2 regions of the Pseudoalteromonas sp. SCSIO 43095 genome follow, and region 1 is predicted to be linked to the other one. Evidence: predicted binding sites of a transcription regulator. Region 1 holds the regulator's gene; the other holds the start of a gene.

Region 1 (7,688 bases):
TTAGCTCGAACGAGAGTAATTGAGTAATTTTTTTAGATCTTTTAATAACCCTTTTTGGATCAAACGGTTTTCTTGTGGTTGAGAACTAAATGGATACTCCAGTACAATTAGCCCCATATGATCGATTAAATACAAACTGGCAGGCTTTAACTGCTGTTGCTCATCAATAACATCCCAACGCGTTGTAACTAGCTCAGGCTGTCCCATAATAGCCATATCAACTTTGTGTTGGTTTTTGCCAAGGGCAATATATAAATTGTCTAAAGCGGCTAATTGCTCTGTGCAAGACGCTTTGCATTGTGCTGAATAATTTAAAGCGATGGTCCATTGCTTAGGGTTATGCTGCGCCCAATTGTCTAGCTTAATTTCACGCTCTAAAAATTCACCATGGTTAGTAATTGCTGTAGGTAGCCAATCAAGTTTTAACGCGCTGTAAGCCAGCACTAAGGGAATAGCGCAGCACACAGCAAAGAGTAACAGGGGTTTATTTTTCATTATCTATCCTCTTCCTGCTTGCAAAAATAGCGACCACCACACAGGCAACCGCAATTAAAAACCACTGTACTGAGTAGGCATAATGTTTTTCTGGACTCATAACAACGGCTTCATAATGAGGGGCAGCAATTTCATCAGCTTGACCTTGGCGGTAAGCCATAAAATTCACTAAAGGGCGATTAGATTGGCTACTCAATGCTTGTAAATCAATGATTTGAATTCGTTTGGCTAAATCCGACTGAGTATTGTTATTGGCTAAGGTAAAGCCACTTAAATTATCTTCTTTAATTTGTGCCGTTAACGTAAATTTACCACTGGGTATTGTTACGTTTGGTAGGATTTCTCTTGAACGTTCTGCTTTTACCCAGCCTAAGTTCACTAACAAAAAGCGTGATTCATCAGACAGTTTTAATAATGCCAGTAAGTCGTAACCAACCTGACCATTATAGATTTGGTTATCAAGCAACCAATAATTATTAGTGTCAAAATAACCATTTAACGAAACCAATACACCGGTTTTGTTCCACTCTTTTGGCAGCTGTTGTAACTCTGCCCAGCTCATTACGCCATGTTGTTGTATATTTTCAATGGCACTAAGCTGCTGTTGCTTTTGTTCTGCTCGCTGTAATTGCCAAAACCCTAGTCGCACACAAACCAATACCACAATAACAACCAAGCAAATTGTTATTATTGAGCTAAGCTTTTGTTTGTTAAATACAACTAACTGCATAAGGGTAAAATCCAGTGATTATTAAAATTATTATTGTTCTACTGTTATTATTTATATTATTTAATTTATTTCGTGCTTTATTAATTATGGTGTCAGGGAAAACCAATGGACGCCCTATGTCTCACTTTTTAGGGCGTCGGGTGCTATTTTCTGTTGTGGTATTAATGATGGTGATTGCCGCACTAAAACTTGGTTTTATTACGGCAAATCAGTCCCCCTTAATCACTAAAGCACATACACAAATACAAACAAACACAGCCAAACAACATCAACAAAATGCCAGTACCAAGCTGCAGCTTGAAAGGCAAAGTGCTTATCTTTAGTGAAATGTCCTTTCATAATGCGTAAAAACACCACCAATAAAATAATTGTTCCTAAGGTGACGTGCATGCCGTGAAAGCCGGTTAACAAAAAGAAGGTATTGCCATAAATGCCCGCATCAAGGGTTAAGTTAAGATCGTTATAAGCATATATATACTCTTCTACCTGCAGCCCTAAAAAGCACACTCCGAGTAAAATGGTCGCTCCCAAGCATACTTTGAGTGGGGTACGTTTATTATTTTCCATCGCCACATGGGCAAAATGTAAAGTTACCGACGAGGCAAGCAAAATAAGGGTGTTGATAAGCGGCAACCCTTGCCAGCCCATTGCTTGGGTCGTGGTGCCTCCTGGGGTATTTAGCAATGGCCACATGGCTTCAAACGTCGGCCACAATACTTCATTTGTCATGGCGTTGTTATCCGCACCTCCAAGCCAAGGCACAGAAAACATGCGAGCATAAAAAAGCGCCCCAAAAAATGCCATGAAGAACATCACTTCTGAAAAAATAAACCAGCTCATACCTTGCCTAAAAGAACGGTCCATTTGTGCAGAATAAAGCCCTTGATCAGACTCGTGTATGACATTTTTAAACCAGCTAAACAGCATGTAAAGTAGTACAGCTATACCTACGTATAACAAGTAAACGCCATTACCACCCTCTTTGCCCATATCCATTACGGTTAAGGCTGCGCCTACCGCAATAAAAAATAACGCAACTGCCCCAACTATTGGCCATGGACTTTGCTCTGGTACATAATAATGTTCATATTTTTGATTCATTTTATTTGCTCCTAGTTTTTCACCAGTTTTATAAGCTAGTTATTACTGGCTACTAGCCTCTCGCTAATATCAAATACGGTATAAGACAGGGTTAACTCTTCTACATCACTGGGTAATTCAGTATCTACATAAAACAATAATGTAAACTCCAGCTCTTCACCTGCCTTTAACGGTTGCTGATCAAAGCAAAAACACGCTATTTTGTGTAAATACTTGGCCGCTTTTCCTGGTGCTACCGACGGTATAGCCTGCATTACTTTATCTTCATTGCTGTTATTTTTAGCGCTAAACTTAACTTCACGCATGGCCCCAGGCTTTACATCTACACTGTACTCTTTAGATTTAACTTCAAAAGGCGCACCACTTTGCGCATGCGTAGTGAAACTAACGCTGACTTCTCTATTTTCAGTGACCAAGGTACTTTGCTGTGCCTGCTCTAACGAGGGCTTACCATTAAGCCCCGTTATATCGCAAAACACGTCATACAAAGGGACCATGGCAAATGCAAATGCAAACATTGCAATGCAAATCACCACCAGCTTTTTTAATAACGGCAAGTGAGTCATTATTTAATATCCGGCGGCGTTGAGAACGTATGATAAGGCGCAGGTGAATCAACTTCCCATTCAAGCCCATCCGCTCCATCCCAAACTTTTGCAGGCACTTTGTCGCCCCCTTTTGCACATTTATACACAACCACCACAAATAATAATTGCGATAAACCAAAGGCAAACCCACCTATACTAATAATGGCGTTAAAATCAGCAAACTGTAGCGCATAATCTGGAATACGGCGTGGCATACCGGCTAACCCCACAAAATGCATTGGGAAAAACAGCACATTTACACTTATTAACGACAACCAAAAATGCCATTTTGCTAAGGTAATATTGAACATGTTTCCGGTCCATTTTGGCAGCCAATAATAAGCCCCCGCCATAATAGAAAACACCGCGCCCGTTACGAGCACATAATGAAAGTGTGCAACCACAAAATAGGTATCATGATATTGGAAATCGGCAGGTGTAATCGCTAGCATCAATCCCGAAAAACCACCTAAAGTAAACAACACAATAAATGCGATACTAAACAGCATTGGCACTTCAAAGCTAATAGACCCGCGCCACATAGTCGCTACCCAGTTAAATACTTTTACGCCGGTAGGTACTGATATCAGCATAGTCGCGTACATAAAAAACAACTCACCCGCCACGGGCATACCAGTGGTAAACATATGATGCGCCCACACAATAAAGCTCAACAAGGCAATGGAGGAGGTGGCATACACCATAGAGGCATAACCAAATAGTTTTTTACGTGAAAAGGTGGGAACAATCGTAGAAATAATGCCAAAGGCAGGCAAAATCATAATATAAACTTCAGGGTGACCAAAAAACCAAAAAATATGTTGGAACATCACCGGATCGCCACCACCAGCGGCATCAAAGAAACTGGTCGCGAAGTATTTATCGGTGAGCACCATAGTAACTGCACCAGCAAGTACCGGCATAACTGCAATAAGTAAAAACGCCGTGATCAACCATGTCCACACAAATAACGGCAGCTTCATCCACGTCATACCCGGAGCACGCATATTTACTATGGTGACCACCACATTAATGGCCCCCATAATCGAACTAATACCCATAATATGCACAGCAAATACAAACATTGCTGTGTTGTCGTTACTATAAGTGGTGGAAAGCGGCGCGTAAAAGGTCCAACCAAATGCAGGGCCACCACCAGGCATAAATAATGAAGCTAATAGGATTAAAAACGCAAACGGTAAAATCCAAAAGCTCCAGTTATTCATTCTCGGTAAGGCCATATCTGGCGCACCAATCATTAGCGGGATCATCCAGTTTGCCAAGCCGGTAAAGGCTGGCATAACCGCACCAAACACCATTATTAAACCATGCACTGTGGTCATTTGATTAAAAAAGTGAGGATCAACCAGTTGTAGGCCCGGCTGAAATAACTCAGCTCGAATAACCATCGCCATTGCCCCACCAATTAAAAACATGGTGAGTGAAAAAATTAAATATAAGCTACCTATATCTTTATGGTTGGTTGTAAATAACCAGCGCTTAAAGCCTGTGGCAGGTTGATGGGCATGATGAGCCTCATTGGTATTAGGTTGTTCTGCAATGCTACTCATTATTTAGCCTCCCCATCAGCATCCAGTGCCGCTTGTATCTCGCTCGGTTGAATTACATCACCAGTGTCATTACCCCACGCGTTGCGTTTATAGGTAATAACAGCTGCTATTTGCTTGATTGATAATTGCTTTGCGAAAGACTGCATAGCCGTACCTGGTTTACCATGGAGCAAAATATCTATATGCCCTTTGATATCACCTATGACTATTGGGCTGCCTTTAAGAGCCGGAAAAACACCTGGTAAGCCTAAGCCAGTTGGTTGATGGCACGCCGCGCAGCTCGCCATGTAAACCTGCTCACCAAGCACCATCAGCTCCTCTTTTGGTACAACTTGGTCTAATAACGCAGCGTCTGCCTCAGCTGCTTTTTGTTTGGCTTGTTTAGCCTCTGCTAACCACGTTTTGAAATCTTCTTCTGTTATAGCTTCTACTACAACAGGCATAAAACCATGATCTTTACCGCAAAGCTCTGCACACTGCCCACGGTAAGTACCGACCTCATTAATATTGGTCCATGTTTCGTTAATAAACCCAGGGTTTGCATCTTTTTTAACGGCAAAGTCAGGCACCCACCATGAGTGAATAACATCATCTGAAGTCATTAAAAAGCGTACTTTTTGATTAATTGGTAGTACCAGCGGTTTATCGACCTCGAGTAAATAATTCGGGTTTTTATCAGCAAGGTTGGTTATTTCATTTTGAGGGGTAGCTAGCATGGAATAAAACTCAACGTCCTCCCCCATATACTCGTAATGCCACTTCCACTGTGAGCCTGTAATTTTAATGGTGAGATCAGCTTTGCTGGCATCCTCCATGGCAATTAAGGTTTTAGTCGCAGGAATGGCCATAACAATTAATATGACAAAAGGGATCGCAGTCCACAGTATTTCTACTTTGGTGCTTTCATGGAATTGGGCAGGGACAGCCCCTTTAGATTTGCGATGATGAATGAGTGCCCAAAACATAATGGCAAACACGATCACCCCAATCACACAACATATTAAAAAAATAGTCATGTGCAGTTGGTATACATTATTACTTATATCGGTTACGCCTTTACGCATATTATATTGGCTATTAGCAAGCACATTCTGCGAAAAAACAAACAATATAAGCCACAAGGAAGAACTCAGCTTACCCATGTGACGGCTCCTTTGATGCTATTGCTGACGCAAAGCGAAGAGGCATACGGCTTAAACGCCTATTCGTTATTTTTATTTTTTATAAGGGTGCTGGATTTAGTAAATGTGTGTTCTCAAAACGACTAAGCTGTGAGTTATTTTTATTCCAGCTCTTTAATAACTAGTTAAAAAATAAACAATAAGCAAGGTAAGTATGAAAAATAGACAAGGTGAATTTTTTAAAATGCGCAGTTAAAAAATAGCAACCAGTCAGGCAATTAATCTAAGAGTCAGGTTTAGTAGGGGGTGTATTGAAATTACAGGATAGAAATATAAAAAAATTGTTAACTTAAAAAAGCAGAGTAAATTTGTTTATTTATAAAGTATTTAGTGATTTTATTTATGATAGGGGGAGCACTTAACATCATATAGTCATACATTTGATAAGTTAGACATTGTGCTACTAACAAACCCAGCGCCTAATCACCATTAAGCGCTAAATTATGCTTTAATACTACATCCAGTCAGCGTTACGAATAACACCTACCGCTAAGCCTTCAATATTGAACGACTCATTTTCTAAATCGACCTCAATAGCTGAAAACTCATCATTTTCAGCATGTAAGAGTACTTTTCTGCCCGCTTTTTCTAAACGCTTCACGGTTACATCGTCGTCAACACGGGCAACAATAACTTGTCCATTTTCGGCAACTTGGGTTTTATGCACAGCAAGTAAATCACCATCCATAATACCAATGTCTTTCATACTCATACCGTTAACACGCAATAAAAAATCGGCCGCAGGTTTAAACATTAAAGGGTCAATTTTACAGTGGCTTTCTACATGCTGTTGCGCCAATATTGGCTCACCGGCAGCCACCCTGCCAATTAAAGGTAAGCCTAACTGCTCTGGCTCCTCTTCTTCAACAAGCTGAATTCCGCGACTCGCGCCTGGCTTCATTTTAATAACACCTTTTTTGGCCAATGCTTTTAAGTGTTCTTCTGCAGCATTTGCACTTTTAAAACCCAGTGTTTGTGCAATTTCGGCACGTGTAGGAGGCATACCAGTGTCTTTAATAAACACTTTAATGAGTTCGAGTATTTGCGCTTGGCGTTTCGTTAATGGTCGCATACAACTGGTTTTCCATACAGTACAATTAACTGTGAGTATATACAGTTATTTAAAAATCGCAAATATAAATTAATGCCTTATATGCCGTTATCATCAAACAATAACCTACTTTAAAAGCAGGGTAATAAATGTAATTATTAGCAACGCATTATCATATTAATAAATTTTAATTCTCGATTACTTATCCAAGGAGCTAGCATGAGTATTTGGCATCAACCGATTACATTAGAGTTTTGTAAGCAATTAGATCAAGGTATTACAGGCCAAGGGACACTCATGAAAACCATGGGAATAGAGATCAGTGAAATTGGTGATGACTACTTAGTGGCAACTATGCCGGCAATTCCAGAGCATCATAACCCTATGGGTATCGTTCATGGTGGTGCAAATGTGGTACTTGCTGAAACAGTAGCAAGTTATGCCGCTAATTTTGTGGTTGATTTCAATCGGTTTTATTGTGTTGGCCAAGAGATCAGTGCAAGTCATTTAAAGGCATCACGCAATGGCACATTAACGGCCACAGCGAGAGCTTATCATATCGGCAAACGCAGCTCGGTTTGGGATATTAAAATAACCAATAGCCGCAATGAGCTTTGCTGCGTATCACGTATGACCGCAGCCGTAGTAGAGCGAAAAGGCTAGTAAATCTGTTAACCAAGGTTGAGGTTAAATTACTTTTCGAGAGGGTAAATAGTAATTTCCACGCCTGCACCAATTGCAGATATACGTAACAAGGTATCTGCATGTAAAGCTTGGTTAAAGCATTTTGGCGAAGTGCCAGACTCAAAACCCATATCGAATGTTCTGCGTGAACAACTCAACCATTGCTTTAATGCATTGCGTGAACACGACTCGATTAACTCGCACAAGTGATTAATCGCTTTATCTGGCGTGGTTATTTCACCTGCAACCTCAATGCGAGCAAGTTGACGGTATTCGTCTTTATCATAA
Region 2 (7,688 bases), 1.2 Mb from region 1:
ATTACCAAAATTCCGTTTGCGGTGCCTACCTCGCCAATAGAAGAAGCACAAGCAGAGTTTGTGCAAAGTAAAGGCGGTAATCCGTTTTTATCGATTACTGTGCCAGACGCAGCAAAGAAATTGGTACAAAGCTGTGGTAGACTGCTGCGCAAAGAAAGTGATGCAGGCACAATAACTATTTTAGATAGACGCCTAGTCACCAAACGATATGGCAAAGCCATGCTTGACACCTTACCACCTTTTAAAAGACAAATAGATTACTGATGTTTGAACTTGCACTCGACCCAACAACTTGGGCTATTTTATGTGGCGTTGCACTTTTAGCGGGCTTTATTGATGCTATTGCTGGCGGCGGTGGATTACTTACTGTACCAGCACTGTTAACGGCGGGATTGCCTCCTCACTTGACGCTCGGCACTAATAAATTGGCCGCCAGTTTTGGCTCGTTAACGGCCAGTATCACCTATTATAAAAAACAATTATTTAACCCACGATTTTGGTTTGCTTCTATAATCGCCACCGCCATAGGTGCTTTGTTAGGCACACTCATTGTTGATCATTTAAGCATTGAATTTTTAAATAAGCTCTTACCCATTATTATTATTTTAGTGGCTTGCTACAGCTTGTTTGGTAATTTAAGTACCACACAAAGCGACGACCTACCTGAATTAACCCGCGCAATAAAAATTAAACAGTGGCTACAAGGGTTAAGCCTAGGCTTTTTTGATGGTTTGGCGGGGCCTGGAACGGGAACTTTTTGGACTGCCTCAAACGGTATGCTTTATAAAATGAGTTTGCTACTTAATTGTGGTTTGGCGCGTTCAATGAATTTTGTTTCTAACTTTATCTCGCTGATCACCTTTGTTGCACTTGGCCATGTTAACTTTTTACTGGGAATTACAATGGGCTTCTTTATCATGCTTGGTGCATGGTTTGGCGCACATTCAGCTATTCGTTTTGGCAGTAAATTTATTCGTCCAGTATTTAATACTATGGTTATACTTTTAGCATTAAAACTAATTTACGAGGCATACTTTTAACATGCAACCTGCTGCTTTAGACAAACTACGCCAACAAGTTGCTACGCTTAAGCAACAGGCAGAGCAATTTGATAAAGCAAAATTATTTGCTAAAAACCGGTATATGCAGGCACAGCCGAGCTTATTTGACAGAGGCGTATTTAGTACCAAAAGCATGAACTTAGCCGACTATGTAGTAGAAATAGAAGATGAAATAGCCAGCCTACCACCGAGCGAACACCGTCATGCCTACACCTATGCACTTGAGCGCATTGCCAGCCAGGTACAAGCGGTCTTTAATGTAATTAAATCGACCCCTATTTGGGTGAAAGAAAACAAAAGTCATTTTAAGCCTCGTGCCAAACAGCCTATTTACAAACAAGCAGTGCAAAAAATCATGCAATCATCCCACGAGTTATATGATGAACTTAAACAAAACCATGAGTTTGAACGCCGCTTGGTATTAATGATTGAAGAGCGTAAATTGCAAATGGAAAAAGCATCACCTGCGCAAGCACAAAAACTTAATCAAGAAATTTTAACCACTCATGCACGACTCGGCCGTTGTAGAAAAGCAATTTCTGCCACCGAAGACAAAATTCAACAAGTAGAAAAACAACAGCTACGCTAATGCAGCTTTTTTATCACGAACTGTACTCGCAATTAGAGTTACCTAAACGCCATCGCTTTCCAATTAAAAAGTATCAGCAGCTCAAGCATGAAGTTGAATTTTTAGGCTACACCCAATTTATATCACCTTCGCCAGCAACAACAGCGCAATTGAAATTGTGTCATAGCTCAGATTATATTGCTGACTTTTTAAATGGCTCGTTAACTGACAAAGCAGTTAAAAAAATGGGGTTTCCGCACTCACCTGAATTAGTCGAGCGAACCCTTTATTCTGTTGGTGCCAGTATTCAAGCAACTGAGAATGCACTTAATAGTGGTTTAGCGGCTAATTTAAGTGGCGGGTACCACCATGCTTATAGCAATTACGGCAGTGGCTTTTGTATTTTTAATGATTTAGCCATTGCGGCAGCGCATCTTATTGCAACGGAGCAAGCCGACACCGTATTAATATTTGATTGTGACGTACACCAAGGTGACGGTACCGCGCAAATAACCCAACAGCACGAGCAGATAATTAGCTGCTCAATTCACTGTGAACAAAACTTTCCTCGGCAAAAACAGCACTCAAACTACGACTTTGGCTTACCTGCAAACACCACAGATGCAGAGTATTTAACAACACTAGAGCAAGCTCTTGAGTTATGTGTTCGCCTCCACCAGCCCGATATTATTTTATATAATGCGGGCGCCGATATTTATACCAAAGACGAACTCGGCTTATTTGATGTTTCTTTGGCTGGCGTATACGCGCGTGACTTTGCCGTTCTTAACTTATGTAAGCAGCGAAACATCCCGCTTATGTGTGCTTTAGGTGGTGGTTATCAGCGTAACATTAATGATTTAGTCCGTGTCCATAAACAACTATTTAAAGCGGCTCTCGATTTATAACAGTCCTTGGTATAGACTCATTAAAGACAATAACAAAAAGTGACTGGAATATGCGATTAGATGACGACATACACAATTTTTACGAAAAACTCGTTTTAGAAGAAATAGAAAAACGTAAACTTAATGAACGTTACAACGACGATGTAATGGCTGACTTTTGCTGTACCGTACTCAATCAATTACCCCCACGTTATATTCGATACGATGTAGATATGGCATTTTATTTAACTCAAACAGATCGTTTAGATATGCAGCAACGCGTTGAACTTGCTATTAATTTTGCGATTGATCAGATTGCTAAAAAGAAAGATATTAATGAGTAACCCGCTAGAAGACGCCCCTACACACATAAAACTTGCTGTGGATTTAATTATGATATTAGAGCAACACGACGTAGAGCCCGAAGAAGTATTAAAAGCGCTCGATATCGTAAAAAGTGACTTTGAGAAAAAGCTAGTTAGTAACTAGCTTTACTCTATTGTTTGTATTTCATGAACGGTGACAACACCATCGTGTTTATTACAATCAATTTTAATTTCGCCGAATGTTCGTCTCGGTGATGTTGACCTACGGCAGGTCATGTTTTGAGCTTTAACACTAAACTGCTCAATATAAACGGCCACAATTGCATCTATTTCTTGCTTCTCGTGTGTTGTCGCAGCAGTATAAAAAGTATCATATTGTTGTGACCAATTTTCAACGCCTGCTTGTGCAGCAACACCCAACCACCCCATACTAAGCTTAGTTATTGCTCTAAATATTGCCCTTTTCTGTATGCCTTAACACCATTATATTCTTTTTTTCTTCATGGTATTATCGTTGTAAAGACTTATTGGTGACGAATTACAGCCAGTTATTAAAGCCATCAATACCAGCAAAGTGGCACTCAATTGTCGATGATTCAATATTATCCTTAATTTATTATTGTTTTTGCCCAGAAACATACACCACTTTTAAAACACCCGCCCTAAAATTTGTTAGCATAAATTTAACATTATCATGGGATTGCAAAGCTTACAGCGATTATTTTATTAGCGCAGTTTTAATCACCCATTTAAAAATAGATAAACCTAATTTTTAATACCCTGTGTTTATACCCAAGCTACTTTACTACTTTAAGTACAATACATTTAACTGGCTCAAATTTATCACTGGCTGTCTGTTTGTTGAACTAGTAGCAATAACTGCGCGGCCGCTTTGGCATCGTCTAATGCACGGTGATGATTGGTTAAACCTAAATTAAAGTGTGCCGATAAATTACCGAGTGAGTATGACTTTAATCCCTTAAATGCTTTGCGTGATTCAACGACTGTACACAGTTTTGGCATTTTAAAATTAATTCCCACCCTCTCAAGCTCTTTTTTAATAAAGCCATAATCAAAATTAACATTATGCGCCACAAAAATACTGCCTGAGAGCTGATTCAGTAACGGCTCTGCAATATCGCTAAATATGGGCGCATTGCTTACCATGGCATCGTTAATACCGGTTAGTTTGGTAATAAAACGAGGGATGGGCCGCTCTGGGTTTATCAGCGTAGTCCATGTATCAATGATGTTGCCTTGCTGTATTTTAACAATACCAATTTCGGTAATGCGGTTACCGCCTTTGAGGCCTCCTGTAGTTTCAATATCTACCACACTATAAATACGGTTAGGGTCTACATACCAGTTTACCGCTGCAATATTGACTTTAAAACCACTGTTTTTTAAATTTTCAATACTCACTAGTTGGTTTCTTTTAAGCTTGTCTCCGGGCGCTTTTACCTCTTCAAAATGAACGCTATTGTTATCAACAATCATTAAATCGGGATAACCATCTTTTAGCTGTCGGTAGTTTTTTGCCATATTTTTTAAATGCTGAAGTAAAGCCGTTATTGGGCTATTTAATATAAGCATCTCTACTGGCTTTAATACATCTTTGTGCCACCTAAATAAGCCATTTGGTTGCTCATAATACTTCGCGGCATGGTCACACACTAAACGCAGCAATTTCTGGGCACTACTACACGCAGCTAGCCGCGCTTCTATTTGTGAGGATTGATTTATATAAAATGTGTCTGTTTTTAACGCTTGCGGGAAAATATCAAATTCGTTACAAGGTGGTGTTGGGGTTTCAATAAAGAGCTCTTGCCAAAAAACCAGCGCAAATAAGCTTTGCCATAACGTATTTTCAGTATAAAAAACGTGTTTGCCTTGACGAGTGTAGTGCTCGCTTACACCTAACTCAACATCGCCACGGTAAAGCTCATCAACTTCTATAATACAGCGTGTACTGGCTAACATTTCACTAAGCCGTGAGCGTGTTTGCTTGTTAAATTTTCGCATTAAAAAGTCATCCGCAAAGTACAATAACTCATCGGTGAGCGGATTTTCTATAATTTTCTCAAGTTGCGCCTTTACCCATTCTTTATTGCCTAAACGGTATTGCTCTCTTATTTGAATTTCTAGTGCGTGCGCATCGTCTTCGCAGGCATTAAGTACATCAAACGCTAATACAGGGTTAGTTGTTTTTAGTTGCTTATAAAGTATGACCAATAACTTATTCTTTAGCTCTCGAGCTATAACTCCTACTGCTAATTCATTTATTAACTGTTTTGCTAGCGTCTCATTTTCATTGTCATCTTTCGCGTTTTTAACGGCTAACCGAAAACGGTTTAACACATAGTTAGATTGCGCTTCCTCAATTGAGTCAAAGCGAGACAAACTTTCATTATGCCCTTGCCTAACAGGAGTTACCCCTAAATCTCTTAGTACAAACCGGTTTTGATGATTAACATCACCGGCACTGAGCCTGCCAAGATACAAAAATTCAAAATACTCGTAATACTCTTCTCTATTATTAATCACGTACTGATTATACAAATGCGAAAGACGCTCTGGCTTAGATTCAAAAAATGAAATAGCGACTTCAACTAAACAACTTTTAGCCGCACTTTTTTTAAATAATGGTGGCAGCTCTTGTTGAGCTAACAACTCAATTAAGGCCGGCTTTGTTAGATGACTAAGCAGTTGCTTAGCGTCTGCTTGTGAGGGTTCACAGACTAACCCAGCTGTTTTTAAATTAAAAAGTGCCTGATAAGGCGAAATAATCTCTTCATAATTTAATGACTGAGTTTGCACTAAATAAGGTTTACGAGAATAAATACGTGCTAGCATGCATTGGCTTTGCTCGTCGAGTGTGTTTATTTTATTAATAAATGTAATGTGCTTTTGCTCAAGTAAATGCATACATTTATCACTCACAAAGCCTATTAGCTCTTTAAAATGTGCCAAATAATATTTTGCTGGTAACTCTTTTCTCATAAAAACCGCCTGAACTGTATATAAAAACAGTATCTAGCATCTCATTATTTTTATCAACCCAATAAAAATTTTTTATGCATACGTATTACTATTGAAATATCTTTTTTAGCGTGATTACTCTGTGCTAAGGTTGCCCGCAAATTATTAGTGGTACTTTAACTTCATTACACATAATAAAAATTAGGATTGAACAACATGACAACACAGTATGCAGCTAAAGGTGTGCAAAGCGCACAGACAAAGTGCTCACTTTTATACGTTATTTTTATATCGGCTGTTGCCGCCATTGGTGGTTTTTTATTTGGTTTTGATTCAGGCGTTATAAATGGCACTGTATCGGCATTAGGTAATACATTTAACTCAAGCAGTGTAGCAACAGGGTTTAATGTTGCCTCTGTTTTACTTGGTTGTGCGCTGGGTGCTTTAGCTGCTGGCCCATTAGCTGACAAATTTGGCCGTCGCGCTATAATGATTGTCACTGCACTTATATTTGCTATCAGTGCATTTGGCTCTGGCATTGCTGATAGCTCAGCTGAGTTTATTTTTTACCGCTTATTTGGTGGATTAGGTATAGGTGCGGCATCTGTTTTAGCGCCGGCTTATATTGCAGAAGTAGCACCTGCCAGCTTACGCGGCCGTTTAGCAACACTGCAGCAGCTTGCTATTGTGCTGGGTCTGTTTGCTGCCTTTTTAAGTAACTACCTAATTGCTAATGCCGCAGGCGGTGCCGAGGGTATTTTACTGTTAGACTTAGCTGCATGGCGCTGGATGTTTTGGGCTGAACTGGTTCCTGCAGGCTTGTTTTTAATTGGGGTCTTGTTTATCCCTGAGTCACCGCGCTACTTAGTTGCACAAGGCAAGCTTAAACACGCTAAAACTGTATTTAATAAAATTTCAGACGATGATGCTGATGCGCAAATCAATGACGTAAAGCAGTCTCTGAAAAGCGATAAAAAACCAAGTATTCGCGATTTATTTATAGATGGCAGTAAAAAGGTACACCCTATTGTTTGGGTGGGTGTGGCCTTGTCAGTGTTTCAACAATTTGTTGGTATTAACGTGGTATTTTATTACGGTTCAGAGCTTTGGCAAGCCGCTGGTTTTGATGAATCACAATCACTGTTTATTAATGTACTTGCCGGCACTACTAATATTTTATCGACCTTTATAGCTATTGCTTTAGTCGATAAAGTAGGTCGTAAGCCACTATTATTGGTAGGTAGTATAGGTATGTTTATTAGTTTAAGTGCACTTACCTACACCTTTGGCAGTGCAGGCCTTGATGAAGCGGGCAAGTTAGCACTTAGCGAAAATATGGGTACCTTTGCTTTAATAATGGCTAACCTGTTTGTGGTATTTTTTGGTTTAAGCTGGGGCCCAATTGTGTGGGTACTGCTTGGCGAAATGTTTAATAACCGCATCCGTGGTGCAGCGCTTGCAGTTGCTGCCAGTGCGCAGTGGATAGCTAACTTTGCTATTACTATGACCTTCCCGATTATGCTAGGTAGTATTGGTTTAGCAGGCGCCTATGGTTTTTACACTCTCTCGGCGTTTATTAGTGTGTTCTTTGTGGTTAAATACATTAAAGAAACACGCGGTATGAAATTAGAGTCAATGTAAATTACTTGGCTGGAGTAAAATAGCGCTTAAAAATGCTATTTTACTCCAACGTATTTATCTCTCCTTTGTAAGCCCTTTCATTTGCTTGTTCCTCATCTACAAACAATATGCTTTTTTAGTATATATAATCTTTTAAAGTTCTTTTTTAGAATATAAAAAGTTAGCTATTGTTCGCCAACTATCTCTACTTAGTCTCAATTTAAATGAAAAACAGTTACTCTCGGGC

What was found. The regulator LexA, encoded in region 1, represses DNA repair genes until DNA is damaged. The targets are predictions, from matches to a motif close to TACTGTATNNNNATACAGTA.
Region 2: a site for LexA is predicted at 5,855-5,874, ahead of LOC50_RS04150 (exonuclease domain-containing protein). Genes of this name have one in related genera too.

The regions. Positions count from the first base shown of each region.
Region 1 is NZ_CP087995.1:2,729,956-2,737,643, forward strand. It holds gene LOC50_RS12890 (transmembrane cytochrome oxidase associated protein) at 1-495, opposite strand; gene LOC50_RS12895 (SURF1 family protein) at 485-1,225, opposite strand; gene LOC50_RS17510 (DUF2909 family protein) at 1,240-1,548, shown strand; gene LOC50_RS12905 (cytochrome c oxidase subunit 3) at 1,451-2,326, opposite strand; gene LOC50_RS12910 (cytochrome c oxidase assembly protein) at 2,362-2,892, opposite strand; gene ctaD (cytochrome c oxidase subunit I) at 2,892-4,484, opposite strand; gene coxB (cytochrome c oxidase subunit II) at 4,484-5,626, opposite strand; gene lexA (transcriptional repressor LexA) at 6,120-6,737, opposite strand; gene LOC50_RS12930 (PaaI family thioesterase) at 6,936-7,379, shown strand; gene LOC50_RS12935 (hypothetical protein) at 7,409-7,688, opposite strand, start outside.
Region 2 is NZ_CP087995.1:874,887-882,574, reverse strand. It holds gene dinG (ATP-dependent DNA helicase DinG) at 1-264, shown strand, start outside; gene LOC50_RS04180 (TSUP family transporter) at 264-1,040, shown strand; gene LOC50_RS04175 (primosomal replication protein) at 1,042-1,650, shown strand; gene LOC50_RS04170 (histone deacetylase family protein) at 1,650-2,537, shown strand; gene LOC50_RS04165 (late competence development ComFB family protein) at 2,588-2,860, shown strand; gene LOC50_RS04160 (YbaM family protein) at 2,853-3,005, shown strand; partial or broken gene LOC50_RS17420 (SEL1-like repeat protein) at 3,008-3,442, opposite strand; gene LOC50_RS04150 (exonuclease domain-containing protein) at 3,686-5,842, opposite strand; gene LOC50_RS04145 (sugar porter family MFS transporter) at 6,038-7,462, shown strand.